Regions from separate parts of the Amedibacillus sp. YH-ame10 genome, predicted to be linked through region 1. Evidence: predicted binding sites of a transcription regulator. Region 1 holds the regulator's gene; each other region holds the start of a gene.
The links. The regulator HrcA, encoded in region 1, represses chaperone genes, less so after heat shock. The targets are predictions, from matches to a motif close to TTTTAGCACTNNNNNNNNNNNAGTGCTAAAA.

Region 1 (11,207 bases):
GATCAAATGGTCGATGAAGAAAGTGAAATCGTAACCTTAATCTATGGTGAAGATGTAAATGAAGAGGAAGCGAATGCCATTTCTTCCTATATCGAAGATAAGTTCGATGTAGAAGTAGAAATGAACAATGGTATGCAACCAGTATATTCCTTCATCATTGGAGTAGAGTAAAACGTAAAAAGTGCCTAACGGCGCTTTTTTATATGATTGAATTTTTATTTTCATGTATGATATGATACTAGAAACAAATATATTGGAGAAATTATATGAACGTAGATTGTAAAAAATATCCTACATTTGATATACATAAGGATACGCATTTATTTATAGAACCGCATCCAAAATTAAGCGATTGTATAGCACATTATACATATATGCAAGATCAATGTTTTGAACAAAATGCCAGTTTAACACTGGTTCCAGATGCAGCAGGTTGTTTGGTCTTACAAGATAGTGGGAATGGTCTTGAGTGTATGTTTTGGGGACCTACTACAAGAAGTGTAAAGGTACATGCAAATCCGAATCTTCATTTTCGCTTCTTTGTGGAATTTCACCCAACGGGTGCCTATGCATTGTTTCATCATGATTTGAACGCGTATATAAATATATTAGCGGATTTGAAGGAAGTGGATGAAACAGTGGAAACAAAGATGATAGAGGCATATCGTACGTCTTCGTATTTGCATACCTTTGTACAACGAGTGGATGAGATCTTTTTAGAACTATTACATAAGAATGAAGAAGAAGATAAAAAGCTAAAAGCTTTTGTATTACAGCCAAGTAAAATTGAGGGCATGGGGTATAGCAAGCGCCATGTTCAACGTTTATACCAAAAGCAACTTGGGTGTAGTCGAAAGGACTATCAACGCGTAGAACGTATCAATCAAGCAGTAAAACACCTTCAAGAAACAAGTGACAGTGTGGCAGTGGTTGCTCAAGCATGTGGGTATTATGATGAATCGCATTTTATTCATGATTTTAGTAGTGTGTTGGGTGTATCTCCAAAACAATACAAAGAAACTATGTCCGTTTTTTACAATGAAGAACGCAAGTTCTAAAGTATACTTTACTTACTGAAGGAGGTACTTATGAAATATCAAGGAATATGTATGGCATCAAGAGATTTAGAGAAGACAAAAGCATTTTATAAGAATTTGTTAGGCGCAAGAGTGATTCAAGATTTTGGTGAGAATATTACGTTAACAGGTGGGTATTCTTTTCAAATCTTACATAGTTGGATGAATTTTCTAGGAAAAGAAGAAAATGAAGTTGTGTTTGGTGGAAATACACAAGAACTTTATTTTGAACATGATGATTTAGAAGAAATCATGGATAAGATAAAACAGTATCAAGTAGAATGTATCCATGGGATACAAGAACACTCTTGGGGACAAAGAGGAATTCGTTTCTATGATCCAGATAAACACATCATTGAAGTAAGTGAAAGTATGTCTTGTATGGTAAAACGAATGAAACAACAAGGAATGAATGAACAAGAAATTCATCAAAAGACGGGATTATCCGTTGCCATGGTAAAACGATTTTTAAGTAAATAGTAAAAAAGCTAGATTTCATAGCTTTTTTTTAGATATGATACAGGTTGTCATATCGGGTGTGCTATACTTTCTAAAAAGAGGAGGAGGTTCATGACAACAGCAACCATAGAATTTGAGATAGAGAAAAGTGTAGAGGAAGTATGGAACGTAATAACGGATTTACAGCAGTATGAATGGCGAAGTGATATCCTTCAAATTAAAATTCTTGATGATAAAACCTTCATAGAAGTATCCAAAGATGATATTGAAACGACATTTACCATTACTACTTTTGAAGTGGGTAAGCGTTATGCCTTCGATATTGATAATAAAAATATGAAAGGGCATTGGATAGGTTTGTTTGAGAAAACAAATAAGGGAACCAAAGTAATCTTTGAAGAACAAGTAGAAGTAAAACATGCGATTATGAAATTGTTTGTGAAGAAATTTCTTACCAAACAACAAACAACATATGTAAATGATTTGAGAAATGTATGGAAATAGGATATCAAGCGTATTCTATTTTTTTTGAAATAAACAGTATATAACAGTTGACAACAGTTATATACTGTTATATACTGTTTATAGAGCAGGAGGAGATTATGAAAATAATTATCAGTAATGCATCCATGGTACCAATCTATGAACAAATCATGGATCAAATAAAGAGTGCCATTGTAAAAGGGGATACATCCTTTGAAGAAGCGCTCCCATCTGTTCGCTCACTGGCAAAAGATCTTAAAATCAGTGCATTGACAGTAAAGAAAGCCTATGACAATCTTGAACGTGAAGGTTTCATCGTTACCATACATGGGAAAGGTAGCTTTATCGCGAATACAAATGCAGATTTATTGTTAGAGGAGCAGAAAAAAGAAGTAGAAGCTGATTTGGAAAAGGCCGTCCAAAAGGCGAAACAATGTGGAATGAGTCTTCAAGAAATTCAAGATTTAATTACACTTATTATGGAGGGATAACTTATGATGCTGGAAATGAAAGATGTTAGAAAACAATACGATCGATTTTTGTTAGATTGTACTTTACGAATAGAAGAGGGGCGCGTTGTAGGCCTTGTTGGTCAAAATGGAGCAGGTAAGACAACTACATTTAAAGCGATGCTTAATCTTATTGATATTGATGCAGGTACCATTTCCTTATTTGGTAAAGCACATGATCAATTAAGTGTAGAAGATAAGATGAAGATAGGCGTTGTGTTAAGTGATGCAGGATTTTCAGAATATCTGAATGTAAAAGGTGTTCTATCCATTGTACGTAACTTATATAAGAACTTTAATGAAACTGAATTTTTAAAGAAGTGTGCAACTTTTCAAATACCGATGGATAAAAAAATAAAAGATTTCTCTACAGGGATGAAGGCAAAATTAAAATTGATTGTGGCAATGAGTCATGATGCGAAAGTATTGATTTTAGATGAACCTACAGCTGGTTTGGATGTCATTGCACGTGATGAATTATTAGATATGTTACGAGGGTATATGGAAGATGAAACACATTCCATCTTGATCAGTTCTCATATTTCATCTGATTTAGAAAGCTTATGTGATGACTTCTATATGATTCATAATGGAAAGATTGTACTACACGAAGATACAGATGTACTCTTAAGTGACTATGGAATTTTAAAAGTAAGCGAAAAACAATTTCAAACATTAGAAAAACAATATATTCTAAAAGTAAAAGAAGAATCATTTGGATATCGTTGTTTAACGAAAGAAAAACAGTTCTTTATGGATAATTACCCAGATATCGTTGTGGAAAAAGGAACGATGGATGAAATGATTTTAATGATGGTGAAAGGAGACTCTATATGAAAGGTTTACTCATAAAAGATTTTCAAGTATTACGTACCAATCGACAATTGTTAATCGTTGTACTCGCAATGTTTGTATTCTTTGGTTTAACCCAAGAGGGTGCTAATGTCTTTATGGTGAGTTATGTGACCGTGGTATCAGGCATGTTGGTTATGAGTACCATTTCTTATGATGAACTCGATCATGGATACTCCTTCTTATTTACACTTCCTATCACACGTTCTTTATATGTACGTGAGAAATACTTGTTTGGATGTATCTTGTCATTCAGTGGATGGTTATTATCTTCTCTTGTATCCACTGGATTATATATGGCACGCTCTTCTGTTATCAATTGGTCCCAATGGGGATTTACGCTAGGTGCTTTTATCTTCATCATCTTCATTCTATTAAGCGTGATGTTGCCAGTACAACTAAAGTTTGGTGGAGAGAAAGGAAGAATTGCCCTAATTGGTATGATTGCAGGAGCATTTGCGGTAGGTGCACTTGTGATAACGGCGGCAAAATACTTCAACATTGATTTTACTTCTTTGTATCAAATGGTAGAATCCATGGGTTCGCTAGGTATTGTGGCGGTAATGGTTGTGGTAACATTGGCAATTGTGGCGGTATCTTATCGCATTTCTTTAAACATAATGAACAAAAAACAATTCTAAGACATATACGATACCTCATAAAGTATGCTATAATAGCACTACTTGTGAGGTATTTTTATGGAACATGAACAATTAGAAGAAGTTAGCTTAAACTGGAGAAAAGAAGTACAAGAAATCTACGCTTCCTTTGATGCATCAAAACAAGTTTTATCCGATGCCAAGAAAGAACAATTGCGTACATTATTGGAAAATCGTGAAGCTGAAGTAAGTATCGATGAATATGTAAATATCATGTATATGGAAGGCAAAACATACGAGAGTGAAGGCAATCGCAATGCAGCAAGATATTGTGCTATGCGTATTTTATGGATGAAAGAATGTTACGAAAAGCCAAAGAAGAAAAGACCTAGGTTTTTAGATATGCATCCTTATACCTTCCGTGATGAAGTAGTAGCGTTTGTTCGTGAATATACAGATTTTCTAACAGAAACATACGCAAATATCAATCGCAAATTACTTATTATCAGTGGACTTCTATTAGTTGTAGTGATTGCGATATTATTCTTTGTGTTGCAGGTGAATATTCTTCTAGCAATCGTCGAGGGAATCGGACTATGTGCATTGAATTTCTGGTTACAGAAAAGAAAGCTTCCAGAGATGTTTCAAAAGAATCAAACCAATGTGATTGAAAAATATATCGATGCGGATCTTTTAGAATTCGATCGTTCATATCGAGTATTTTAAATATATGGTATACTGTCATTGTTATCATAAGTCTACATAGGGTGTTGAAAACTTTGTTCATAATATTCAGTTAAAGGAGATCGTATGGAAACTTTAAGTAAAACTTTTAAATATAAATATGAAATTGCTCTCATAACATTACATATTTTTATCACTTCATATTGTGTCTTTAGTAACCAAATGCAAGTTCAATATACGATGGCGTTTATCATGGTATTTGTCCTCTTTTTCCTAATACATAAGAACTATGTAAATGCAAAACTATACGCTATTAGTATCATTTGTTTACTTCTAGGTTTTGTTTGTCTTCTTTGTCTTTTAAATAACAAAGCTTATGTGGAGGTAATCAACGCATATTGTACACATTTGTTTTTACTTTATACAAGCATTTATATAAGGAATAGAATGTCTAAATTTTAAATAACAGATGTCAGGAATATCTTGATTGTAGTTTTATCTGAGAATATTAATAGAATAGATAGGCTATACGGTAATGTTTGGAAGTTCATTATACTAGCAAATAAAGGATTCATTCTTATACAAAATAGGAATGGGTCCTTTCTACATTATGGAAAATGATGTTAATTTGATGTTTTTAGCACTAAAGTGTTGACAGTGCTAAAAAACTGTCATATACTATTAGCAGACATAGAGGATGAGTGCTAGAAAGGAGTGAATGGAATGTTAACAAACCGTCAGACATTGATTTTTAAAGCCATCGTTGATGAGTTCACGAGAACGGCAGAACCCGTTGGTTCCAAGTCCTTGATGGATATGTTAGATTTTGTTTGCTCAAGTGCTACGATTCGTAATGAAATGGCAGCGTTAGAAGAACTAGGGTTGCTAGAAAAGACCCATACATCAAGTGGTCGTATCCCAAGTAGCAAGGGATATCGCTTCTATGTTGAACATCTAATGGAGAAGCAACTAGACGATACCGTTAAGAATTCTTTAACGCAAATCTTCAGTGAGCGTCATTACTCCATAGAGGAAATCGTCAAGAAGAGTTGTGATATACTTTCTCAGATGACATCCTTAACATCCATTGTATTAGGTCCTGAAAGTCGTACCCAAACCTTACAGCATATTCAATTGTTCCCTTTGAGCGAAAGAAGTGCTGTGGCAGTCTTTATCACAGACCATGGGCATACGGAGAACAAGACATTTAACTTTAATACAGATGTTGGTGTAGAGGATATCAAAACTTGTTGTAACTTATTGAACGATAAGTTAGCAGGAACCCCAATCAATGAAATTGTAGTACGTATGAATGAGATTGAGCCATTGCTTGCATCTCATGTAGCTCGTCATGAAGTGTTATTTGAAGCCTTTGTGAACGCATTTATGCGATTTGCGACAAACAATGTGTATTGTAGCGGTCAATCCAACATGCTCTATCAACCGGAATTTGCGGATATAGAGAAGTTAAAGGAATTGATGAAAATGCTAGAAGATAGTTCTTTGTTTCGTCAGATTGCGAATCATGAAGGAAACATGGCAATTGAAATTGGTGGAGAACATGAACTTATTCAAGTCAACAATGTGGCGGTCATTTCTTCGAAGTTCAAAATCAATGATGATGAACAAGGGGAGCTAATGATTGTTGGACCTACTCGCATGCAATACAACCGTGTGGTTGCGTTGATGGAGTATATGAGTAAAGTAATTGAAGATATGTATAGGAATGAACGATAGGAGGTCAACATGCAGGACGAAAAAGATGTAGTAGAAAAAGAAACATGTGATTGTGAATGCAATGAAGAAGTTGTTAATGAAGAAAACAAAGAAGTAGAACAGGCAGAGGCTTCCAAAGAAAGCAAGGAAGATAAAAAATCTAGTAAGTTTGGTAAGAAAAAGAAAATTGAAGAATTAGAAGAAGAAATTATAAAATTAAAAGAAGAAATCGCCGCTAGTAAGAATGCTTATTTCAAAGCATATGCAGATGCGGAAAACTTGAAGAAACGTTTACAAAGTGAAGCAGACAATGTTCGTAAATATCGTATTCAAGGATTTGCTTCTGAAGTATTACCAATTATTGATAACCTAGAGCGTGCGCTTAATGTAAAGAGCGAAGATGAAGCATTAAAAAACTATGTAAAAGGGTTTGAAATGATTTATCAGCAGTTGATCGCCGTACTAGATAAAGAAGGCGTTAAAGAAATTGAAGCGTTGAATCAACCATTTGATCCAAACATCCATCAAGCATTGATGCAAGAAACGATAGAAGGTGTGGAATCAGGAATTGTTGTGGAAGTGCTTCAAAAAGGATATATGTTAAAAGATCGCGTATTACGCGCTACACTTGTAAAAGTAAGTGAATAAAATAGGAGGAAATGAACATGAGTAAAATTATTGGTATTGACTTAGGTACAACAAACAGTTGTGTGTCTGTAATGGATGGTGGAGAATGTAAAGTAATTACAAATCCAGAAGGAAATCGTACAACTCCATCTGTTGTGGCTTACAAAAACGGTGAAAGAATCGTTGGTGACGCTGCAAAACGTCAGGTAGTAACAAACAAAAACACAGTAAGTTCTATCAAACGTTTAATTGGTACAAATGACAAAGTAGAAATGGAAGGGAAACAATACACTCCTCAAGAAATTTCTGCAATGATTCTTCAATATTTAAAAGGTTATGCAGAAGATTATTTAGGTGAAAAAGTTGAAAAAGCAGTTATTACAGTACCTGCATACTTCAACGATGCACAGCGTCAAGCTACAAAAGATGCTGGTAAAATCGCTGGATTAGAAGTAGAACGTATCATCAATGAACCAACAGCTGCAGCACTTGCTTATGGTATTGATAAAACAGATAAAGAACAAAAAGTTCTTGTATATGACTTAGGTGGAGGAACATTTGACGTTTCTATCCTTGAGTTGGCAGATGGTACATTTGAAGTATTATCTACAAACGGAGATACAAAACTTGGTGGAGATGACTTCGATAATGTGATCGTTGATTGGATGGTAGATACATTCAAGAAAGAACAAGGTTTTGATTTACGTAAAGATACAATGGCAATGCAACGTTTAAAAGAAGCTGGAGAAAAAGCGAAAAAAGATTTAAGTGGTGTTGTTCAAACACAGATTAGTTTACCATTTATCTCTGCAGGTGCAGATGGACCTCTTCACTTTGAAGCAACTTTAACACGTGCTAAATTTGATGAAATGACAAAGACATTAGTAGAACGCACAATGGAACCAGTACGTAATGCATTACGTGATGCTGGTCTTACAAAAAATGATATTCACCAAGTATTATTAGTAGGTGGATCTACTCGTATCCCTGCTGTTCAAGAAGCAGTGAAGAGTGTATTAGGAAAAGAACCAAACCGTTCTGTAAATCCTGATGAAGTAGTAGCAATGGGTGCAGCAATTCAGGGTGGAGTTATCCAAGGAGATGTAAAAGACGTATTATTGTTAGACGTTACTCCATTGAGCTTAGGTATTGAAACAATGGGTGGAGTTATGACAGTATTGATTCCACGTAATACAACTATCCCAACAAGTAAATCACAAGTGTTCTCAACTGCAGCTGATAACCAGCCAGCAGTAGATATCCGTGTATTACAGGGTGAACGTCCAATGGCAAACGACAACAAAGAATTAGGTATGTTTAAATTGGATGGTATTGCGCCAGCACGTCGTGGTGTACCTCAAATCGAAGTTACCTTCGATATTGACGTTAATGGTATCGTACATGTTTCCGCAAAAGATAAAGGAACTGGTAAAGAACAATCTATTACAATTCAAAATACAAGTGGATTAAGTGATGAAGAAATCGATCGTATGGTTCGTGAAGCTGAGGAACACAAAGCGGAAGATGAACAACGTAAAGAAGAAATCGATTTGCGTAACCGTGCAGAAGGATTCATTGCACAGATTGACGGTATGTTAGCAGATAGCGGAGATAAGATTGATGCTGCTCAGAAAGAAGAAACTCAGAAACTTCGTGATGATCTTCAGAAAGCATTAGATGACAACGATATGGCTAGTGTAAAAGAGAAATTAGATGCTCTTGAAAAAGCTGCTCAGGCTGCAAGTGCTCAAATGTACCAACAACAACAAGCTGGTGGTGCTGATGCAGGTGCAACTGGAGCAAATGACGATAACGTTGTAGATGCAGAATTCGAAGAAAAGAACTAATTAACATAACGACAAAACAAGTGCATGCGCTTGTTTTGTCTGTTGCATAGTATTGTGTTTTCTAAGGGAAGACAAGTATGAAGAATTCATTAGGAAGGTGATGACATTGGAAAAAAGAGATTATTATGAAGTCCTTGGTCTACAAAAAGGGGCCAGTGACGATGAAATAAAAAAAGCATATCGTAAGATGGCCAAGAAATATCACCCAGACATTAATAAAGATCCAGGGGCAGAAGAAAAATTTAAGGAAATCAACGAAGCAAACGAAGTATTAAGTGATCCCCAAAAGAAAGCTACCTATGACCAATTTGGTCATGCTGGCATGGATGGTGCTGGTGGTTTTGGCGGAGGACAAGGCTTCGGTGGATTTGATGACCTTGGAGATATTTTCGGTTCTTTCTTTGGCGGTGGTTTTGGTGGTGGTTCATCTCGTCGTCAAAGCAATGGTCCACGTAAAGGAAATGATCGTTTTATGCAGATGCGCATTGATTTTATGGATGCCATCTTTGGTAAAACAGAAACAGTTACTATTGATGTAGACGAACAATGTGATGAATGTATGGGAAGTGGAGCAAAATCCAAGTCCGATATTAAATCATGTTCACGTTGTAATGGTACAGGAAGTGTCACAACACAACAACGTACTCCATTTGGTGTATTCCAATCACAAAGTGTATGTCCAGAATGTAATGGTAGTGGAAAGACAATTGTGAACAAATGTCCAAAATGCCATGGCAAAGGATATGAACATAAACGTGTAAAACTAGATATTAAGATTCCTGCTGGAATTCAATCTGGTCAACAGGTGAGAGTACAAAACAAAGGAGAACGCGGTGTCAATGGTGGTGCTAATGGAGATTTGTACATCGAAGTTTTAGTCACAAGACATAAACAATTTGTACGTGATGGAAACGATATTCGTATTTCCATTCCATTGAGTGTTATTGATGCAGTGTTAGGATGTAAAGTAGATGTTCCTACGGTATATGGAGATGTAGAATTGTCCATACCAGCAGGTACACAACACGGGCAATTGTTCCGCTTAAAAGGAAAAGGTGTAAAAACAACACGTGGTCAAGGTGATCAATATGTTGAAGTACAACTTGAAATTCCTACGAAGATTAGCAAAGAAGAACGTGAACTTTACGAAAAGATTAAAAAGAAACAAGAACACGAATCCCCATTTGATAAATTTAAGAAAGCGTTTAAGTAGAGGATAAGACATCTTTATTAGGAAGGTGTCTTTTTTTTCTTAATCGAAATATTCTTTTGTAAAGTTCATAAATACAACGATTTGTTAAAAAAGTGTTGAAATTCTTTTTCAAACAGTTATGATAGTTAGTGTAAACTAACTTCAAGGAGATTGCTATGCGACTTACACAAGAGAAATTAAACTATTTACTGTACATAAACCAGCATCAGCACACGATTTATACGATGACAGATATTGCAGGAAGATTAGGGATAAACAAATCAACGCTCAGTAAAGTACTGAGTAGTTTCTACCAAGAGGGGTATATGGTGGAAAAAGGAAAGATACAACTTTCAAAAGAAGGATTGGCATTGGCGAAAACTTGGCAAGAGGAAATTGACAACATTACCAAATGGCTTTTGGAAACCACAGCTATCACATTGGCCGAAGCAAAACAAGAAGCACTGAGTTTTGCGTTACATATGTCGCAACATACAAAGGAAAGCTTATTGAAAGTGAATGAAATGCATAACTTTCTATATGTGCTAGAAGATGTAAAAATGATATATGGGGAAATGATGAGCATGCACATTAAGGATGGTGAATATCCCTTTAGTTTTACATTGTACAAGGATCAAGTAGAAAATCGTTTGGAAATTTCAATGTCAAATGAAGCATTTTATCATCCTGGGGTGTTGAAAATAGAAGAAGGAAAAGGATTTTTAGTTTTACATTATCATGAGATAGAGGTACGCTCTAAGCATGGGAAAACAGTAGTTAAAGGGACACTAGAACATCTTCAATATGATAATGGACTAACCTATATGGATGCGAAACCTTGGAAAGATAGCTTCTTAATTCCAATTGCTGGAATTGAATTTTATCATAGTAAACAGGAACGTATACTACAAGGACATTTAAAGTTAAAGATGAAAGTAAGTGTAAAAACGAACGAAATGCCAGAAAGTATTGCATTACTTGCGATTATTTTCAAATAATGTTTCCACTATGGAAACATTTTTAAATATATAGCAGAATAGATAAAATCAAGTAAAATTAGTCAAGGCTAATAAAAATGTATTTTGAAAGCATCGAAATGTTTCTATGGGGGCAACCATTTTGCTTGTTGCATAATCCTCTGTATTTGATATGATATTTACTAT
Region 2 (11,207 bases), on a different contig from region 1:
GTAATACATTATCTGGAGAGTGAGGCATTGCAATCATTGGCTCTAAAGTATTTAAATCAAGTTCAATTACTTGATCATAAACAGCATCTTCATCTGCCTTGATTTCTGTGTAATCATTTTCACGTTGTTGTTTCTTTAAGAATTCATAAGTGACTTCATCACTTGGGAAAACGGAAGTAGTTGCGCCTAATTCAGCACCCATATTGGTAATGGTTGCACGTTGAGGAATGCTTAGGGTAGAAACACCATCTCCACTATATTCAATTACATTTCCAACGCCGCCTTTAACGCTTAAAATTTGTAATACTTTAAGTATGATATCTTTTGAACTAACACCTTTTGTTAAACTTCCACTCAGTTTCACATTGATGATTTTCGGCATATTCAAATGAAATGGCATACCCGCCATTGCACAAGCAACATCTAATCCACCAGCACCAATCGCAATGGATCCGATACCTCCAGCAGTTGGTGTATGAGAATCACTTCCTAATAAGGTTGCTCCTGGTTTTGCAAAGCGTTCTAAATGAACTTGGTGACAAATCCCGTTTCCAGGACGAGAGAAACGAACTCCATGTTTCATAGCTACGGTTTGTAAATACTTGTGATCATCTGCGTTTTCAAAGCCACTTTGTAACGTGTTGTGATCTACATAACTAATAGATATATCAGTTTTTACTTGATCCACTCCCATAGCTTCTAATTGTAGATACGCCATGGTACCTGTAGCATCTTGTGTTAATGTTTGATCCATATGGATGGCGATTGGTTCACCACGATTCATCTCACCTTCGATAAGATGTGCTTTTAATATTTTCTCTGTAATTGTTGGCATAAATCTTCTTCCTTTCTCATATACAAGGATTATTATACCATGAAAAATGAAAATATTTCATTGATTTTATGAAAAATATGATATAATATTGAAAGAATATTGCAAAAGGAGGCCATGCTATGAATGATCTATTAAATTCGTTCTATCAAAAAGCTAGAGAACACAATGATATTGCCAACGATCTATATCGTACATTTGATGTAAAAAAGGGTCTTCGTAATGAGGATGGTACCGGTGTACGTGTCGGTTTAACAAAGATTGCAGACGTTGTCGGATATAAAATAGTTGAAAATGTAAAACAGGATGATGAAGGTAAACTCTATTATCGTGGTATCGAACTTCGTGATATAATCAAGGGTAGAAACTATGAAACGATATGCGGGTATGAAGAGACCTGCTTTTTATTACTTTTTGGGTACTTACCAAGTCAAAAAGAACTGGATGGTTTTTGTGAATTGTTGAGATCTCATTATGAATTGCCAAATGATTTTTTAGAATCTAAATTCTTACAAATGCCTGGTAAAAACATTATGAATCGTATCCAACAAGCAGTTCTTGGATTATATGATTATGATGACGCTCCAGATAACATCACTGTGGAAAACACATTGGAACAGGGAATTAATATTGTTGCGAAATTGCCATCTATTTTATGCTACGCTTATCAAAGTAAAATGCATAAATACAATAAAGAGTCATTGGTAATCCACCCTGCACAAGCACATTTATCAATTGCGGAAAATATTTTATACATGCTTCGTAAAGACCATAGCTTTTCAAAACTTGAAGCACAATTACTTGATATGATCTTAATTGTTCATGCAGATCATGGTGGAGGTAACAACTCAACTTTTACCAATGTGGTGATTTCTTCCACTGGAACAGATATCTATGCTTCTATCGTAGGTGCTATTGGTTCTTTAAAAGGGCCACGTCATGGAGGCGCAAACTTAAAAGTAAGTGGAATGATGCGTGCTGTTATTGATGAAATAGGATATTGTGAAAATGAAATCGAAATCAAAGCATTGATTTATCGTATTTTGCACAAGCAATTCTATGATTATTCTGGTTTAGTATACGGATTAGGACATGCAATTTATACGTTAAGTGATCCACGTAGTGAAGTATTACAAGGATATATCGAAAAATTAGCGGAAAAGAAAGGCAAAGAGAAAGAATATGCTTTCTATCAACGCTTTGAACAATGTGCGAAAGAAGTTATCCTAGATGTGAAAGGAATTAATGTTTCTAGTAACGTTGACTTCTATAGTGGCTTTGTATATGAAATGATGGGAATTCCTGAAGATTTATTTACACCATTGTTTGTCATGGCTAGAACTGTTGGATGGCTTGCTCATAATATTGAAAATAAGTTGTACGATGGAAGAATTGTTCGTCCTGCGACGAAATATGTAGGAACAACAAAGAAATATATACCAATGGAGGAGAGAAATAATGAAGACGATAACAGTATTTAAAGGAGATGGCATCGGTCCTGAAATCTGTGATGCAGTATTAAAAATATTGGAGGCTGCAAAAGCCCCAATTACATATGAATGTTTCGAAGTTGGTGAAGCTGAGTATCACCGTAATGGAAAATTGATTCCGGATGAAGCATTCGCATCTTTTGAAAAAAACAAGATTCTTTTAAAAGCACCTATTACAACACCAATAGGAAAAGGATTTCGTTCATTAAATGTTACCTTGCGTAATCAATATGACTTATATGCAAATATTCGTCCAGCAAAATCAAATACTGCAGTAGTAACACCATTTCCAAATGTAGACATTGTTACTTTTAGAGAAAATACTGAAGATTTATACGTTGGAATTGAAGAACAAATAGATGCTGATACAGTTCATGCTAAGAAAATTATCACACGTAAAGCAAGTACAAGAATCATCCATGATGCATTTGAATATGCAGTTATGAATAATCGTAAGAAAGTTACTTGTGTACATAAAGCAAACATTTTAAAAATGAGTGATGGAATGTTCTTGGATATCTTCCAGGAAATCGCCAAAGAATATCCAAGTATCATTTCGGATGATAAAATTGTGGATAATGTTTGTATGCAATTGGTTATGCGTCCTGAAACATTTGATGTTATGGTAATGCCTAATCTTTATGGTGATATTGTTTCTGATTTGACTTCGGGTTTAATCGGTGGATTGGGATTGTTGCCTAGTTGCAATCTTGGAAATGACTATGCTATGTTTGAGGCAGTGCATGGTTCAGCACCAGATATTGCTGGTAAGCATATTGCAAATCCTACAGCATTGTTATGGTCTGCATGTATGATGTTAGAACATCTTGGAGAACATGAAATTGCATTTAAGATTCGTAAAGCGGTAGATGAAGTACTACAGGAAGCAAATGCATTAACTCCTGATTTACATGGAAATGCTAAGACAGAGGATTATCGAGATGCAATCATCTCACATTTAGAGCACTAGAATATATCTTATATCATATTGATAGCGTTAGTTGTTTTGATTATTATATAGATACCAGGCATAGGTTGTGAAAACAACCATAAAGAAAGGGAACGAGGCGACACTCGTTCCCTTTATACGTTTGGAAGTAAAGAAAAAGCACATCATCTGTGCTAGTTTCTTATTTGTCCATCACCAAGAATAATGAATTTTTCATTTGTTAAAGACTTAAGCCCCATAGGGCCTCGAGCATGTAATTTCTGTGTACTTATACCTATCTCAGCACCTAAACCAAATTCAAAACCATCTGAGAAGCGAGTGGAAGCATTCGCATATACACAAGCACTATCAACTTCACGCAAAAATCTTTTAACATTCGTATAGTTTTCAGAAATGATGCTTTCACTATGATGAGTACTATATTTATTAATATGATGGATAGCTTCATCAAGAGAAATAACTCGTTTAATAGAAATTTCCAAATCGAGATATTCCTTGTAATAATCTTCTTCAGTAGCAAGAATACACTCTTTATCAAGGTTAGTGATATATTCATCCGCATGTATGACAACATGTTTTTCTTTTAGTTTTTGAAGTAATTTTATGGTGAAATCATCGGCTATACATTCATGAATCAAAACACTTTCTAACGCATTGCATACCGAAGTTCTTGTTGTTTTACCATTCAGTATGATAGCAGTAGCTTTTTCTAAATCTGCTTCTTTATCAACAAACACATGGCAATTACCAGTACCTGTCTCTAACACTGGTACAGTTGCTTGATCCACGGTTGTTTTTATTAGATTTGCGCCACCTCTTGGTATTAGAACATCTAAATACTGATTTAATTTCATAAACTTTGTTGCTGTTTCTCTAGAAGTGTCTTCGAGCAAAGTGATAATATCTTCGTTGAATCCACAATCTGTTAATGCTTTTCGCATCAGAGAAACAAGCACTACATTCGAATGTAGAATATCCTTAGACCCTCTCAACATAACTGCATTACCAGCTTTTAAACATAGAATGGCCGCATCAACCGTAACGTTGGGACGTGCTTCATAAATCATTCCAACAACCCCTAACGCCACTCGCATTTTACCAATCTGCAATCCATTAGATGTAGTCTTCATTTCGCTGATTTCACCTATAGGATCTTCTAGTTGCATAACTTGATAAATTCCTTCAATGATTTGTTCAATACGCGCTTGATCTAACTTCATACGATCAATCAAACCAGCATTCATTTGATTTGCGATTCCAGCCTCCATATCTTTTTTATTGGCTTCTATAATTTCTGCGCTATGATTGCGTAATTCATTTGCGATTGTTTCTAGTATTTTGTTTTTTTCAAGTGAACTTGCGTTCATAATCTGCGCACTTGAAGATTTACAACGTTTCCCTAGTTCTTCTAATTGCATGATGATTCCTCCTCAATATCGAATAAAGTGCCTCGATAGTCATTGTTTAATATATCATACAGTATGGCAGGGCGTTCTCCATTACCAATAATCATAGGAATACCTCGTTCATTCGCAAATCTTGCGGCATGTATTTTCGTAACCATTCCACCAGTTCCATGTTTACTACCAGCACCTTTTGCCATAGATTCGATGGATTCATCGATAGTGCTTACCACAGGTATCAAATTTGCATTTGGGTTTTTTGAAGGGTCATCGTCAAAGAGACCGTCGATATCACTTAACAATATTAAAAGATCTGCATGGATAATAGAAGCAGTGACAGCACTTAATGTATCATTATCACCATATGCAATTTCATCTACAGCGACACTATCATTTTCATTTACAATAGGAATCACTCCATATTCTAAAAGAGTTTCTAATGTGTTAATTGCGTTTGTTCGCAATGTTTCGTCATTGGTAACTGTTTTTGTTATCAATAATTGTGCGATTTTTTGTCCATATTGAGAGAAAAACTTATCATATATAAACATCAATTCACATTGACCAACAGAAGCAGCTGCTTGTTTTTCGCGCATCAAAGTTGGGCGTGATTTCATTTGTAGTTTACTTACTCCAGCACTAACTGCACCACTGGATACAAGAATGATATCCTTACCACTATTTTTAATATCACTCAACACCATAGCTAATTGATCGATCTTTTGAAAATTTAATCCGCCATTTGCATGAGTTAAGGTAGATGAACCTACTTTTATAACAATTCTGTTAATATCTTTCATTTGTTTCATTTTCTTACAACCCCTTTGTAAATGTTTTCTTATATTATAGACGAGAATCTACACATAGGCAACTATTTCATTCATTTTAGAATATGTAGGAGGACTTTATATATGACGTAGGAAGGGTTTTTTTACTTCCTCATTTTGTAAGTTTTTATATGCGATGCATTTTCGAAAGGTATTTCCCATCATTTCATGTTCACGATAAAAGCGTAATTGTTCCATATCATATGTTACATAATATACGTCTTCACTCATATCGTCTGCCATCATCATTTCCATATCTAAACAATTTCCATCCCTGTCCCAAGCAATAGGAGAATATGCACAAGAATTTCCAGCATTGTTCCCTGGCGCATTTGCCATCACAATTCCTGTCATGTTCTCGTATGCACGTGTTTGTAGTGCACATAGGCGAGGTTTCATAGATCCACAATTGTTTGGTACTATTATAATCTCTGCACCGTTTAGCATCAATTCTCGAGCACTTTCAGGATATTCCCGATCATAACATATCATCACTCCCAGTTGTATATTATTTAATGTACATACAGGAAAGGAAGTTCCATTTTCTATCATTTTCTCATCCGCAAAATCACACGTATGAACTTTATCATAACGTAATAGAATATCTCCCTTAGAATCAATTATAAATGCAGTGTTTCTAGGTTTCTTTATTCCTTTTGTAAACGTCGTAATCACAACACTGATGGAAAGTTCTTTCGCTTTGGTACGAATACGCTGTATATAACAAGAATCTTCTTCTAGAGCTTCATAAGTAGAAATAGGGAAATGATAACCAGTTAAAAAGCATTATGGGAAAAGAAGTAAATCTACCTGTTCCTTGGCAGCTTGTTCCATATAGAAAAGAGCTTTGTTTGTATTTCCTTCTAAGTTTCCATTTTCTGATAAAAGTTGAGCAACACCTATTTTAAAGTTTTTCATAATATCACCATATTCATAGTAACATAATTTTCAACTACCTAGTAGTAAAAGAGTTTTACTTGCGCAATAGGAATGATATACTGTATTCAATAAGAGAGGTCGTGGTTTTATGAAATTACGAGATGTATATACGTGTCCCTTGGAGTTAACACATGATATGATGAAAGGGAAATGGAAACCAATCATCGTATGGCGTTTACGATTAGGACCAACTTCCTTGTCTAAGCTAGAACATGATATCGAAGGAATATCGCAGAAGATGTTGTTGGAACAGTTAAAAGAACTGATGGCTTTTTCCATAGTAGATAAAGAAGTATACGAAGGATATCCTTTACGTGTGGAATATTTTCTTACTCCGGAATTAGGAAATGAGATGTTACAAGCACTGAGTATTCTTCAAAGGATTGGAATACATTATATGAAGACCCACGGTATGGAAGATGTATTAGAAGAAAAAGGGGTTCTTTGATACACACAAAAAAGTGGGTAATTTACAAAGTTATCCTCCTTGTTTACACTATAGGTAGAACGAGGAGGATTTTTATATGGACATAACAAGTACAGGAATAATAAATGGTAAGATCGAGAATGTGTATGGGAAAAGAGGCACACAGTTTAACGAAAATGGAATGCCAACATACTCTTTGCCTTTTAAAATCGAAGGAGCACCAGCAGAAACAAAAAGTTTTGCGATTGTATTAGAAGATAAAGATGCGATTCCAGTATCTGGTGGTTTTGTATGGACACATTGGGTTGCGGCAAATATCACTCGAACAGAGATGATGGAAAATGAAAGTCAAAGTGCGCTAGATTTTGTGCAAGGACTCAATAGTTGGACAAGTATACAAGGAGGAGAACAATCGAAAGAATTGTCGCGTTATTATGGAGGTATGGCACCACCAAATGCGCCGCATGAATATGAACTTCATGTTTATGCATTGGATACATTGTTGCAATTAGAAAATGGATTCTATATGAATGAAATGTTTCATAAGATGAAGGGACATATCCTAGAAGAAGGTGTTTTATATGGAGTATACGAAAATTAAGAAGATTGATCATGTAGTGTTAACAAGCAAACATGTAGAAGAATGTCTTGGCTTTTATAGAATGTTGGGATTTAAAGCTGTAGAGGAAGATAAGCGTTTTGCCTTATATGCTGGAGATTTTAAATTGAATGTGCATATAGAAGGACAAGAGTTAAAGCCCAATGCATATCTTGCAAAACCTGGAACATTGGATTTATGTTTTGAAATTGAGGGCTCTTTAGATGAAATGATACATGCGTTGGATAAACAGGGGATAAAGACTTCTGAAATAGGAATAAAACATGGAGTATTGGGGGAGATGCATTCCTTTTATGTGCGTGATCCGGATCAGAATTTATTAGAATTCTGTAGTTATGAATAGCTTTCTATTTGCATTTGAAACTGTGTTTCCTTTATGTGCGATGTTGATGTTAGGTTTTTTAGCACAAAGGCTTCGTTGGATACAAGAGACAAGTGTACGACAGATGAATCAGGTTTGTTTTTATTTGTTTTTACCAATGTCTTTATTTTCAAGCGTGTATCATAGCTCGTGGGAAAACATATCGTGGAAGTTGATTCTATTTGCGTTGGGTGTAGTGCTCCTATCTTTTCTACTTGTTTTATGGTTGATACAGCGTACATCTATGGAAAATATTCGTAAAGGTGTCGTTGTACAAGGAACGTTTCGTAGCAATTTCATTTTGTTTGGACTACCATTAACCATTTCTTTCTTTGGTGAACAACATGCAGGTACGACTGCTATATTAATTGCGTTTATAATACCTTTGTACAATGTTTTATCAATTCTTGTTTTACAAGGGTATGGAAATAGCAAATGTAGTGGAATGACCTTATTGAAGAAGACATGTAGCAATCCTTTGATTATTGGGGCAGTATGTGCTTTTATATGCGTCGTATGCAATGTAAAGTTGTTGAAACCCATAGAAGTTAGCGTACAAATGATTGCAAGTAGTGCAACGCCACTTGCCTTATTTCTACTAGGGGCTAGTTTTGTATGTGCTAAGGTTCGTCATAATCTTCATGTATTGATGCTTGTAAGTATTGGAAAACTTTTGATCTTACCGGGATGTGTGGTAGGACTTGCATGGTGGTTTGGATTTCGACAAGAAGCATTGATTGCTTTACTAGCGATGAGTGCAAGTCCAACGGCAGTGTCAAGTTTTACAATGGCACAAAGTATGAATATGGATCACGAATTAGCAGGACAAATCGTTGTGTTTACAACGCTATTTAGTATTCTGTCTTTATTCTTATGGATTAGTTTTATGAGAATGATAGGAGTATGAGATTTTTCTCTTATACTTTTTTATTCTTTTTAGCACTATAATGTTGACAGTGCTAAAATAATGTTTTATACTATTAGCAGACTTATATAAAGAGTGCTAATAGGAGGTTGCGAACATGGCAAAAAACAAACAGTTTAAAGCAGAATCGAAACGACTTTTGGATCTAATGATCAATTCTATTTATACGCATAAGGAAATTTTCTTACGTGAATTAATTTCCAATGCAAGTGATGCAATTGATAAGCTATATTATGAAGCCTTATCTAATAACATCAGTGGAATTAATCGTAGTGAGTTTAAGATTCATTTAGATGTAGATAAAGAGAACCGTGCATTAACCATTAGCGATAATGGGATTGGTATGACAAAAGAAGAGTTAGAGGAAAACCTTGGTACCATTGCGAAGAGTGGTTCTTTAGCTTTTAAAGAAGGCTTAAATGAGGAAGACGCAAAAGATGAAGCTGTAGATATCATTGGACAATTCGGTGTTGGATTTTATTCTGCATTCATGGTAGCTTCTCGTGTAGAAGTGCATACCAAAAAGTATGGAGAAGAAAAAGCATATATCTGGAGTAGCAACGCAGTAGATGGATACAGTATTGAAGAAACTACCAAAGAAGAACATGGTACAACTATCACATTGTATTTAAAAGACAATAGTGAAGATGAAAACTACGATGAGTATTTACAGCAATATGAAATTGAACGTTTGATTAAGAAGTACTCTGACTATATCCGATTCCCAATTGAGATGATGGTAGAAGAACAAAAACGTATCGAAGTTGAAAATGAAGATGAAAAAGAAAATGAAGAACCAAAATATGAAACTGTTCATGAATTAAAAACTTTAAACTCTATGATTCCTTTATGGAAACGTAGTAAATCTGATATTACGAAGGAAGAATACAATGAGTTCTATCAAGATAAATTCAATGACTTCCACGAACCACAAAAAGTCATTCATACTAGTGTAGAAGGTGCGGTATCTTTTTCAACACTATTATTTATTCCTGGTAAGGCTCCTTACAATTACTACCAACAAGATTACAAAAAAGGTCTTCAGTTATATAGCCGTGGTGTGTTCATTATGGACAATGCAGAAGAGTTGATTCCAGAACACTTCCGATTTGTTAAGGGATTGGTTGATTCTCAAGATCTTTCATTGAACATTTCTCGTGAAATGTTACAACACGATCGTCAATTAAAAGTTATTGCAAATCGTATTGAAAAGAAAGTAAAATCAGAATTGTTGTTGATGTTAAAGAACGAACGTGAAGAATATGAAACGTTCTGGAAGAATTTTGGATTACAGATTAAATTCGGTGTATACAACGATTTCGGTGCCAATAAGGAATTGTTAGAAGACTTGTTGTTGTTCTATTCTTCAAAAGAAGAGAAACTTGTAACACTTGATGAATATATCAATCGTATGGAAGAAGGACAAGATTCTATTTACTTTATGAGTGGAGAGAAAATTGATGCGATTAACCAATTGCCACAAGTTAAGAAAGTAAAAGAAAAAGGTTATGAAATCTTATATCTAACAGATAACGTAGATGAATTCGCATTGCAAATTCTAGGTGCTTATAAAGAAAAGAAATTCAAAAATATCTCACAAGGTGATTTGGATTTAAGCAGTGAAGAAGAAAAGAAAGAATTAGAAAAGAAAAGTGAAGAAAACAAGGATATGTTAACTGGTATCAAAGAAGCATTAGGTGATAAAGTTAAAGAAGTAAAAGTATCCTCTCGTTTGATTGATGATCCTGTGTGCTTGAGTAGTGAAGAGGGAATGTCTTTTGAAATGGAAAAGGTATTGAGCGCAATGCCAGATGCAAATCCATATGGTATGAAAGCGACTCGTATTTTGGAAATTAATCCAGATCATGAAATCTTCAAAGCATTACAAAAAGTTTATGCTCAAGATAAGGATGCTGTAAAAGATTATGCAGACTTATTATATGATCAAGCGTTGTTGATCGAAGGGTTCCCAATTGAAAGTCCAACAGAATTTTCTAAGAAAATCTGTGAATTTATGATTCGCGCAAGTAAATAAAAAGAGCAAAGGACATATGAAACAACATGTGTCTTTTCTTTTGCAAGTTATTTTCTATAATACAGGAACAAAAAAATAAAAAGTTCATAAGAGGGGAATTTTTGCTAGGCAAATAACATAGTGTATGGTACTATGTTAGTTAGAAAAAGGGAGGATTTAATATGAGAAAACGTAGTCTTGTAAGTATGGTTATATTATCCATTATTACTTGTGGTATTATGCAATTAGTATATTTTTACCAAGTAATGTCGGATATCAACTATGCTAGTAAAGAGAACGATACAGCAGGTACAGATTTGCTTCTTACGATCATTACATGTGGTCTTTGGGGAATTTACTGTTATTGGAAGTATTCTAAGAAACTCGTAAATCTTGGAGGAGAAGATAACTCCATCATCAA
Region 3 (11,207 bases), on a different contig from region 1:
TACTACGCATGATCGCGTCACTTACAAGTTCCAATGCTTGATCTTGCCCTATCACACGTTTTTGTAGAGAGGCTTTTAACTGTAATAGCTTGCTACGTTCACTTTCCACTAAACGTGTTACTTCAACACCTGTCCAACGAGATACAATTTTTGCGATAAGTTCCTCGTTTACTATTTCTTGAATCAAGGCGTCCTCTTTTTCTTTTGTACTTTGTTCTTGAATTAGTTTCTCTAAATGTGGAATGGTCGCATATTGTAGTTTTGCAGCGTCTTCATATCGTGCTTCATTTTGGGCCTGTTCCAAATCTAAACGTGCTCTTTCTAGACGTACTTTTGCATCCTTACTTTCTTCAAGGATTGCTTTTTCATCTTCCCACTTCGTATACAATTCATCTTTTTTTAACTGTAAACCTTTGAGTTCTTCACTAATTTCATGACATCGTTCTTTAGATTTTTTATCTTCTTCTTTTTTCAACGCAGTTTCCTCGATTTGTAACTGCATGATTCTTCGTTGTAATTCATCTAATTCTTGTGGCATGGATTCCATCTCAACACGCAAAGTAGCACACGCTTCATCAATTAAATCAATCGCTTTATCTGGTAAAAATCGATCAGTGATATAACGATTGGACATCATTGCAGCTGCCAAGATTGCTTCATCTAGTATTTTTACTCCATGATAGGATTCAAAGCGATCTTTCAAACCACGTAGGATACTAATCGTATCTTCTACCGTAGGTTCTTGTACAAGAACCTTTTGAAAACGACGTTCCAATGCCGCATCTTTTTCAATATATTGGCGATATTCACGGAAGGTGGTCGCTCCTATACAGCGAAGTTCTCCTCTCGCTAACATCGGTTTCAACATATTTCCAGCATCCATACTACCTTCTGTTTTTCCAGCGCCTACAAGATTATGAATTTCATCGATAAATAAAACAATATTCCCTTGTGCCTGTTTTACTTCTTCTAGAATTGCTTTTAATCGTTCCTCAAATTCTCCACGGTATTTCGCACCCGCTATTAAAGAACCCATATCTAGTTCAATCAACTTTTTATCTTTTAAAGAGGAAGGTACATCCCCCTTCATAATACGCCAAGCAATACCCTCTACAACAGCTGTCTTACCAACCCCAGGTTCTCCAATCAAGACTGGGTTATTCTTTGTCTTACGTGATAGAATCTGTATCACACGGCGTATTTCATCATCTCTTCCAATAATAGGATCGATCTTTCCATTCTTCACATCTTCAACTAAATCACGTCCATATTTACTTAATGCTTCTAAATTACTTTCCGCGTTAGGTGTATCCATCGTTTTTCCACCTCTACGTAAAAGTTCTTCTTCCTTGCAGTTCTTTTCATCTAAATGAAATTCCTTAACGATTTGTTTAGAAATATAGGATTTATTGAAAAGAAGGGCAATAAAAACACTCGCAACACTTAAATATGATTCATGGACGGATTCACTCCACTGTGTAGCTTTTTGAAACGACTGCATCACTTCACTTGAAAATTGTGGATTCACATTCGTAGCACTTGCGACCCTTTCCATTTCTTGGTCAATAAGCTCTAATGCTTTTCCTTTATCTATTTGTAGTCGTTTACACAAACCATCCAATACATCATTTTCTAAAATTGCCTTTAACATCTGTATCGTATCTATCGTTGCATGTTGATAGTTTTTACAGATTTCAACGGCATGCATAATGACTTCCTGTAACTTCTCTGACATTTTTTCAAAGTTCATAATATCACTCCTTTAGCACTCTTGTCACTCGATTGCTAAATATATTATAGCACGTCTTTTAGCACTGTCAACACTAGAGTGCTAATTTCTTTTCCTTTCTTTCAACCCTAGTTTTTACCACCCTCTTCGTTTTATTCATACCATACCTAACAAAAAGATGATACATTTTGTACCATCCCTTATTTCTATGAATTATGCAGTATATGCACGATCAAAGGTAATTACTAAATAAAACTGTTTACCTTTTCTTCCTACCTTTGCCTCTAATGCTCTTTGTATATCTAAATTCTTAAGTTTTACGTGATAAGGAACAACAACATCAAAGATCATATTGGTATGAGTCTCTCCCGGCACGATGCGGAAATCATGAATCGATAAATCCTGATCCAGTTCCTTAACAGCCCCTCGCATAAAATCTCTTAGCTCATTTGTTTCAGGGTCATCAATTACAATTGGATCCATATGAATCACCATCTCTAATCCCATATTCTCTTTAAAATCTCGTTCCATATTGTCAATCATATCATGAGATTTCAAAATATCAACACGATAATCTACTTCTACATGAACACTAGCAAACAAACGTCTTGGTCCATAATCATGCACAATCAAATCATGCATCCCAAGTACACCAGGAGTTCCCTCAATGTGTTTCGCAATCTCACTTACCAATTCTTCCTTAGGAGCTTGCCCTAGAATCTCATTCAGGGCATCACGAATAATCCCATACCCCGCATAAATAATAAAACATGCGACAACTACTCCCATATATCCATCCAAATTGAAATGGATCAAAGGAGAAAGTATAGAAGATACTAAAACAGCACTCGTTGCCATAACATCGGATATAGAATCAGCAGCTGTTGCTTGCATAATACTAGAATCAATCAATTTCCCATATTTCTTATTATAGAAATACATCCAAAGTTTGATACCGATGGAAAAACCTAAAATCCCAACACTCAACCAATGAAACGTAACAATTTGAGGATGAAGAATCTTATCAAAACTTGTTTTGATAAGCTCTGCCCCTAATATCAAAATCAAACAAGCAACAATCATGGATGCAATACATTCATAACGTGCATGACCAAACGGATGTTCTTCATCTGCAGGTTTACTTGAAAGTCGAAAACTTACCAAAGAGATTACAGAGCTCCCTGCATCTGATAAATTGTTAATCGCATCTGCGGTTATCGAGACACTTTGTGCCAATGTTCCCGCTATAAATTTAATAAGACACAACACGATATTGTTTACAATTCCAACGATACTTGCCAAATTCCCGTAGGCTTGTCGTACGGAATCTTTTTCAATTCGATCCTTATGTTGTATGAATTTATTTATGAGCCATGCAAACATGTTTCCACCATCTTTCATTAAGGAAAAGTTTAACATAATTTTATCGTTTCGTGAAGAACTTCATAATCTTTTCATCACAACATACAATATAGTGGTGAAGATTATGAAATATATAAAGGATATATTTTTATGTATGATTTTAATTCTTGTTTTATGGTTCGCAAAAGATACCTTACAATATACGAAGGATGCCTTAACTTTATGGTTTGAAAAACTCGTTCCTTCCATGTTTGTAACCCTCGTTTGTATTCGCATTATCTATCATCGTCATATCTTAGAGCACATTCACATCCCTTTTATATCACGTATATTCCATATTGATCAAGGGGCATTTTCACTTATTTTATGTACTATGTTTTTAGGCTTTCCTAATGGAGCATTGTTTGTGGATGAAGCGTTTCATAATGGAAAGCTCGATGAAGAAGGCGCAAAAAGAGCTTTGTATACATGTAGTTTTGCGGCTCCAGGTTTTGTTGTTATGACTTGTGGAGCTTTATTGTTTCAAAGTGTTACCATTGGCATCTTCCTTTTTGCAGCACAAATTTTAAGCGGATTTGTGTTGTTACTAGTGACACGTAAACACCCCATATATACAGCTACTTCAAAAACTCCTTCGTTTGCCCTGTCAAAATCTATTACAACTTCTATTTTAGAAAGTGGAAAAGCACTCTATATGATTGGTGGATATATGATGTTGTTTATGAGTGTAAGTGGCGTACTATTGCACTTCTTACCTAGCTTTCTTGCCTATCCATTACGCATTATCAGTGAATTTTCTAGTGGAGTCGTACTTTTACAAGAACTCCCCTTATCCAATTTTATTCTACAATTACTGACTTGTATGTTGTTGAGTTTTGGAGGACTTTGTGTGCATATGCAAGTAAAGGCAATTGCAGAACACATTCCATTTTCTTATTTTAAATATGTTGGTTATCGTATCGCACAAAGCATACTTTCAATGCTTATTTTTTCCTTATTTCTGTTATAATTAAGAAAAAAGAAAGAGGGATTCTAATGAAAATTGCTTGGATTGGTACTGGGGTTATGGGGAAAGCTATGTTATTACATCTAGCAAATGCAGGACATCATGTGTGTGCATATAATCGTACATATGAAAAAGCATCGGATTTAAAAGAACATGGAATACAAGTATATGAAACAATAAAGGAGTGTGTGCAACATGTGGATGTTGTATTCACTATGGTAGGTTATCCAAAAGATGTACAAGAAGTTTATATGGGGGATGATGGCATATTTGTCAATGTAAAAGAAGGGTGTATTCTAATTGATATGACAACATCTTCTCCCCAACTAGCATCCACTTTATATGAAGAAGCTAAAAAACGTAACTTAGCAATGTTGGATGCTCCAGTTTCTGGTGGAGATAGCGGGGCACGTAATGCTACTTTATCCATCATGTGTGGGGGAGATAAAGATATATTTGAACAATGTGTTCCCTTGTTTTCTTGTATGGGCAAGAGCTTGAATTATATGGGACCTGCAGGAAATGGACAGCATACAAAGGCATGTAATCAGATTGCTGTAGCTGGTGCTGTTGCGGCAATGAGTGAAGCCATTGTTTATGCTAGAAATGCAGGACTTTGCGAAGAAGAAATGCTACAAGCAATCAAAGGTGGAGCTGCAGGTAGTTGGCAAATTGAACATACAGCGCCTCGTGTATTAAAGAAAGATTTTGAACCCGGCTTTTATATTAAGCATTTCATAAAGGACATGCATATCATACAAGATGAAATGAAACAAAGAAACATAGACTTTCATATGTTAAACGCTGTATGTGAAATGTATGAAAGTCTTGCTGAAGACGGTGAAGAAGATAACGGCACACAAGCATTACTACATTACTACAAGAATGGGATTTATGACTAAGTCTTTGAAAAGATTTGCATCTTCCACGTGAATCCTGTAGTTTGCTTAAAATAAATATGAAATCTAATAAATATAGTCCCTACTAGATTCTCTAGTAGGGACTTTGTTATATCAACTGTAAAATTGTAGTAAGCTGTAAACTATCTGTTTCTAATATCTTCATTGCAATTTGAAAAATATGAGTACTATCATTTTCCATAAGCGCGTGTATCAAATCTTCACGTAATTGTTCTTGTTCAGAATTTTTCACAAACATATTCACAAATACACTCCAATCTAATGTCTTGTACAATTCATTAGAAATAATATTTAAACAAGCGTTCGTCTTTGAGAATACATATGCAGATAGAAGTCCCAATGTTTTTGAAACAGAACCCTCCATTCGCTTAGCAATCTCCATCATTTCTTCTTTCTTCGCTTCCTTCAATATTGGAGGCATCACTGCTTTACATATAGACGCAAAAACCTGCAAAGCATGACTACAAGCAATTAAATTACCTTTTACTTTTTCATCCTTTAAAATTTCGTCATCCGTTAAAAAATTCACTTTTATAATTCTAGAGCCTATTCCATTTACCGTTTCGATTACCTGATAATAACGAAGAATTTCCAATGCTTTACGGGTTGTACGATCAGATACATCATATTGTTTTGATAATGCAGAAATAGAAGGTAATACATCCTGTAAGTTATACGTCTTATCAGCGATACTAACTAAAATGTTCAAAGCAACCTTAGCATATAGATATTCTTGATCACGATTACAAACCCAAACAAATGGAACACTATGCTGTGGTGTTAAGTCATTACACAATTCGTCAATATAATGCAAAGAGTTCTCTCCATGCATATTTACCATTTTACGAATCATATATTTCACAACGCTATCTTGTTTTGCATTTGCAAATTTTAACGCAATGCTTGTTGCCTTACGTATACCATTAACACTACGTTTTAAATTCACATAAGATTGTTTCTCTGGTATCAATGGTTGATACGCATAAAAAAGTAATGTTGAGAATAGATCCACAAGTATTGGATTGTTACTAGCATTGAAAATATACAAATAAATATCATACATTCTTTTAATCAACTGTGCTTCATTTTTTATATTATCTAGGTTGAATTCTTTGACCAGTTGTTTCATCTCATCTATGTTCATGTCTTTACTATGAAAACAGTCCATAAATAAATCTGGTATTACTAAATCCATAGTTTCATATACATCTTTGGTCATTTCTCTTCCATCTATCAAAGCTTGTCGATATTGAATATTTCCTTGTAAATCCTCTACATCAAACAAAACACTTGCTTGTACCCCTTTTTGTAGGGATACATAACCATCTTTTTGTAATTCGCTTAATGCACTACGAACGGTATTTCTCCCTACGTTATACTGTTTGCATAATTCTGGGAGTACTGGTAATTTCTCGTGACACGCATATGTACCATTATAGATACACGTTAAAATCATACGGTATACATACATATACAAATTTTTTTCACGTTCCATATCTGCACTCCCTTTCTACATGTAAAGTATATCTTTTTTTTAAATAAATCGCAAAACAAATATCACATTTTTATGTGAGAAAAAGAGCCATACATTTTGCAGGCTCTAAATTTCTTAGATTTCGATGTCAGTTTTCCACAAACCGTGTAAATTACAATATTCATATACATGAATTTTGCCTTTATAGTCTCCGATACAGATGGTTGCTTCTGGTTTATCTCCTGGATTTAACATCACGCGTCCAATGCGATTGTCAAATTCTACAAAAATATTTGTAATATAATGTTCTGGAAGCATAGGGTGTTCCATAGAACCAACCTTAACATGCAAGTTTCCATCTACCACTTCCGCAACTGGAACATGTTTTTCAAGCGCTCCATCCGTTGTATTCGCTTTTACTTCTTCCATTGCTTTTCCACAACACATAATAGGGGTGTTTTTATCCTCTACCATTTCGACGACATTTCCACAAACTGAACATTTTAATAATTTCATATTTCATTCCTCCTTGTTTTATGGTATTCTTCATAGTAGCTATTATGCTACTTACTACACACATAGTATAGCATTACCTGAACCCTAAATGATATGCAAATGCTCAAAAATTTATGAGGAATTTATATGAAAATGAAATGGAACTATGATATCCTAGAAATCATGTGTGAACAAAACACTTGTAGTGATGATATTTTCACGTCTTTACACATTAGTAAAAAGACGCGATATCAATATTATCAAGGTGCGTGTGTACACATAAATCATCAATGTATCAAACAAAATACACAGATACAAAAAGGAGATACACTCTTATTACGTTGTCTTTTCGAAGAGGATAAAGAAGTTGTCACCCCTTGTTTTGATGATCTTTGCCTTCTATATGAAGATGAATTGTTCTTGATTGTTGATAAACCTGCTAATATGCTTGTCCACAGTGATGGAGTAAGTAAAGAAACCACACTATATGATGTAGTGAAGGGATATTATGTGCTTCATAATATCTTATGTCCAGTACGCGCGATACATCGCTTAGATAAAGAAACAAGTGGAACAGTTATCTTTTGTAAGATACCACTTTTACAGCCCCTACTTGATCACATGTTACAAGAGAAACAAATTGAACGTCGGTATTGTGCTATCTGTAGTGGTATCCTTTTAGGAAACCATAGGCAAGTTTGTAGTCCGATTGGAAGAGATCGTCACCAATCCAATAAAATGCGTATTTCAAATACTGGTAAAGAAGCAAAAACTGATATCACAATTATTAAGCGTTATCCACACTTTACCCATGTAGAATGTAAACTACATCAAGGTAGAACACATCAAATACGCGTCCATCTTTCTTCCATTGAACATCCCATTCTACATGATACATTATATGGTTCACCAGACACTTATATTTCACGCCTTGCCCTTCATGCACAAGAGGTTGTTTTATACCACCCCCTTTTGCAAAAACAAGTAAGTATTCGCTGTCCTTTACCCAATGATATGAAAAGCCTTCTCAGCAATTGAGAAGGCTTTAATTTAATATACAGACTTTATTTCTTCCAGCAAGCTTCGCTTTATAGAGACTACGATCTGCGCGTTTCATCGCATAGCTATGATCTACATCCGATTTATAGAATACTGCTGCACCAATGGAAATCGTAACTTGTAATTTTGTACCATTAAATTCAAATAGAGATTGTTCGATTGTTTTCCGTAGACGATCAATATATCCATAAATGTTTTCTTTTGCAATACCTCTACAAATCAACAAGAATTCATCTCCACCCCAACGAAACATCATATCATTACTTCGAATTTCTTTACTAATATGTCCACAAACACTTTTTAATATATAGTCTCCCATATCATGACCATGTCGATCATTTACTGTTTTAAACTTATCTACATCGAAGAAAATAATCGTATACGTTTCATCATTTTCAATATAATTTTTAAAACTTAAATCCAATGTTACATCTGCCATATTTCGATTGAAACACCCCGTTAAGGTATCTTTTGATGCCATTGTTTTTAACATTTCATGTTCGGTGATATCAATCATAATCCCTAACAATGATGCATAATCTCCAAAGCCATCATTCACTTCTTTGAAGTTCGTTTCAAAGATAAACTCAAAATCTGTCTCGAGCTGCTGAATGTGTACAACTGCTTTGTCTTGTACTTTTTTTCCATCGATCCATTCCAGAAAAGCATTCATCTCTGGAATATGAATCACTTTATCTAGCTCATCTATTGTATAAGGCTTTTCTTCCAGCCCTAGCTTTTCACTCAAACTATGATTTGCACTAAAGATTTTACGTTTTACATCGAATTCCCAAATATACATATTGGATAAGCTTAACAATTGTTCATATTTACGTTGTGCTTGTTGTATTTCATTCATAGAACGTTGCACCTTGCCAATGACTTTTGTAGTTCCTACCACACGGTATTGGTTGTTTACTCCCCAAGCATGCGCATGAATTTCATAAAGGATTGTTTCCTCACCCTGAACATCCATATATTCAAAAGATTCTTCTGTACTTTCTTTATGAACGATACGACGAAAAGCAGTTATCGCTTTACAACGGTGCTCATCATCCATTCCGCTCTGTAATGCACTCAATGATCGTGTCGTTTTTACTTCTTCTTTTGTAATTTCATCGTATTGAAAAATTTCTACAGTATGAATTACCGGATCATAAATCCAATATCGATTACAACTCATTTGTAACAGCTTCTTAAGGAGATGTATTTCATCATCTGCAGTGCTTATTATCTGTGTATTCTCTGAGTTCGCATCCAATTGATCAAGTAAAACTCTTACTTGTTGTAGTATTGCTTTATTTTGAGCATCTTTCATCAATTTACACCACCCTTTAAATTATCTACATAACAAAAACGTCATACAAACGTCTCATTAAGTATAGCACATTTTTAGACACTTCCAACATGAAAGTGGTTACTTTATAAAAATAAAATGACTTATTTCGACACGATTATACATGATTTGCATTTTTGAACAGATTATTTATACAAACTAGTAACTACGTGGCTATTCATTTACCAAAGCAATTGAATCGTGTTATAATTTCAACAGATATAAGGAGGATGTTTATATGCCACAAGCAAATCCATTGAAACAAATTGTTATGAAACAGAAAAAGGGTCAACCAGTTGGAATTTATTCATGTTGTAGTGCAAATGATTACGTAATTGAAGCTGCATTAGCACGTGCAAAACGCGATCATTCATGCGTACTAATCGAAGCAACTGCGAACCAAGTAGACCAAAACGGTGGATACACAGGAATGACACCTATGGATTTCCGTAACTTCGTTATGGAAAAAGCCAAAGCAATCGACTTTGATGAAAGTAGAGTATTCCTTGGTGGAGATCATTTAGGACCACTTACGTTTGCCTCTAACGATGAAGAAGAAGCTATGAAGCTTTCTGAAGAATTGGTGCGTTGTTATGTTGCGGCTGGTTTTACAAAAATACATATTGATACAAGCATGAAGGTAAACAGCGATGATCCAGAAGTTCGTTTAAGTGATGAAATCATCGCAGCACGTGGTGCTCGTTTGGTTCGTATATGTGAAGAAACTTTCCAAGATTTATGTAAAACACAACCTGATGCAATACGCCCTGTATACATCGTTGGTAGTGAAGTACCAATTCCTGGCGGTGCACAAGAAGAAAATGCTGGTATGCAAGTAACACGTGTAGAAGATTTTAAGGCAACTGTTACAGCTTTCGAAAAAGCATTCGCAAATGAAAATCTTCAAGATGTTTGGAACGATGTTATTGCTGTTGTAGTACAGCCTGGTGTAGAAGAAAAAGATGCTGGTTGTACAGAATATGATCGTGAAAAAGCAAAAGATTTAATGGCAAGTATCAAAGACTTCCCTAATCTTGTATTTGAAGGACATTCTACAGATTATCAAACAAAATACAAACTGCGTGAATTAGTAGAAGATGGCGTAGGAATCTTAAAAGTTGGTCCTGGATTAACCTATGGAATGCGTGAAGCATTATTCTCCTTATCTTACATAGAAGAAATGATGATGCACGGAAGTGATAAACCAACATCAAACTTTGTAAACGTGTTAGAAGAAGCAATGTTAGCAGAACCTAAAAACTGGGCAAAACACTATCATGGAAATGATCAGGAACAATGGTTCAAACGTAAATTCTCATTCTCCGATCGTTCTCGCTACTATATGCCAAATCCAAATGTTGTTGCAGCGAAAGAATTATTAATCAAAAACCTTCGTGAGACAGGTATTTCACTTGCGGCCCTTTCTCAGTTTATGCCTATTCAGTACACTAGAGTACGTGAAGGCATCATTGAAAATGATCCTGAAGCATTGATTCGTGATCGTATCGAAAATACAATTGATGAATATTGCTTCGCTTCTCATCAAGACGAATTATTTAACTAATATATAAAAAGAAGATCGCCATGATCTTCTTTTTATATAGGGTTTATTTCCACGTTTTATAAGTTTCTTCCATGCGGCGTAAAGCTTCTTGTAAGATTGCTTTTTGAGTACCTACATTCAAACGTACCCATCCATATCCATCTTTTACAAAGTAGCTACCAACGACCATTGATACATTTGCTTTGATGAAGAAGTTCCTCATCTCATCTTCATCTTTAAATACTTCACGCATATCAATCCACGCTAAGAAAGAAGAGTCAGC

Region 2: the regulator HrcA is predicted to act here: its motif matches at 8,782-8,812, upstream of htpG (molecular chaperone HtpG).
Region 3: the regulator HrcA is predicted to act here: its motif matches at 1,807-1,837, upstream of ACWG42_RS00445 (ATP-dependent Clp protease ATP-binding subunit).

What each region holds. Positions count from the first base shown of each region.
Region 1 covers NZ_JBSPFA010000005.1:69,855-81,061, reverse strand. Annotated here, with positions in the region: gene ACWG42_RS03290 (DAK2 domain-containing protein) at 1-171, shown strand, start outside; gene ACWG42_RS03285 (helix-turn-helix domain-containing protein) at 267-1,058, shown strand; gene ACWG42_RS03280 (VOC family protein) at 1,089-1,556, shown strand; gene ACWG42_RS03275 (SRPBCC family protein) at 1,647-2,039, shown strand; gene ACWG42_RS03270 (GntR family transcriptional regulator) at 2,138-2,509, shown strand; gene ACWG42_RS03265 (ATP-binding cassette domain-containing protein) at 2,513-3,364, shown strand; gene ACWG42_RS03260 (ABC-2 transporter permease) at 3,361-4,020, shown strand; gene ACWG42_RS03255 (hypothetical protein) at 4,078-4,704, shown strand; gene hrcA (heat-inducible transcriptional repressor HrcA) at 5,386-6,399, shown strand; gene grpE (nucleotide exchange factor GrpE) at 6,409-7,026, shown strand; gene dnaK (molecular chaperone DnaK) at 7,044-8,852, shown strand; gene dnaJ (molecular chaperone DnaJ) at 8,953-10,065, shown strand; gene ACWG42_RS03230 (hypothetical protein) at 10,221-11,042, shown strand.
Region 2 covers NZ_JBSPFA010000001.1:173,257-184,463, reverse strand. Annotated here, with positions in the region: gene ACWG42_RS00945 (aconitate hydratase) at 1-835, opposite strand, end outside; gene ACWG42_RS00940 (citrate synthase) at 955-2,313, shown strand; gene ACWG42_RS00935 (isocitrate/isopropylmalate dehydrogenase family protein) at 2,291-3,292, shown strand; gene ACWG42_RS00930 (glutamate-5-semialdehyde dehydrogenase) at 3,445-4,689, opposite strand; gene proB (glutamate 5-kinase) at 4,680-5,483, opposite strand; partial or broken gene ACWG42_RS00920 (carbon-nitrogen hydrolase family protein) at 5,580-6,275, opposite strand; gene ACWG42_RS00915 (hypothetical protein) at 6,288-6,419, opposite strand; gene ACWG42_RS00910 (winged helix-turn-helix transcriptional regulator) at 6,529-6,888, shown strand; gene ACWG42_RS00905 (YbhB/YbcL family Raf kinase inhibitor-like protein) at 6,965-7,468, shown strand; gene ACWG42_RS00900 (VOC family protein) at 7,449-7,829, shown strand; gene ACWG42_RS00895 (AEC family transporter) at 7,822-8,754, shown strand; gene htpG (molecular chaperone HtpG) at 8,870-10,807, shown strand; gene ACWG42_RS00885 (DUF4234 domain-containing protein) at 10,969-11,207, shown strand, end outside.
Region 3 covers NZ_JBSPFA010000001.1:85,433-96,639, forward strand. Annotated here, with positions in the region: gene ACWG42_RS00445 (ATP-dependent Clp protease ATP-binding subunit) at 1-1,750, opposite strand, end outside; gene ACWG42_RS00450 (cation diffusion facilitator family transporter) at 1,943-3,148, opposite strand; gene ACWG42_RS00455 (hypothetical protein) at 3,216-4,100, shown strand; gene ACWG42_RS00460 (NAD(P)-dependent oxidoreductase) at 4,127-4,999, shown strand; gene ACWG42_RS00465 (GntR family transcriptional regulator) at 5,106-6,512, opposite strand; gene ACWG42_RS00470 (desulfoferrodoxin family protein) at 6,627-7,007, opposite strand; gene ACWG42_RS00475 (RluA family pseudouridine synthase) at 7,134-8,024, shown strand; gene ACWG42_RS00480 (diguanylate cyclase) at 8,032-9,363, opposite strand; gene ACWG42_RS00485 (class II D-tagatose-bisphosphate aldolase, non-catalytic subunit) at 9,620-10,945, shown strand; gene ACWG42_RS00490 (MalY/PatB family protein) at 10,989-11,207, opposite strand, start outside.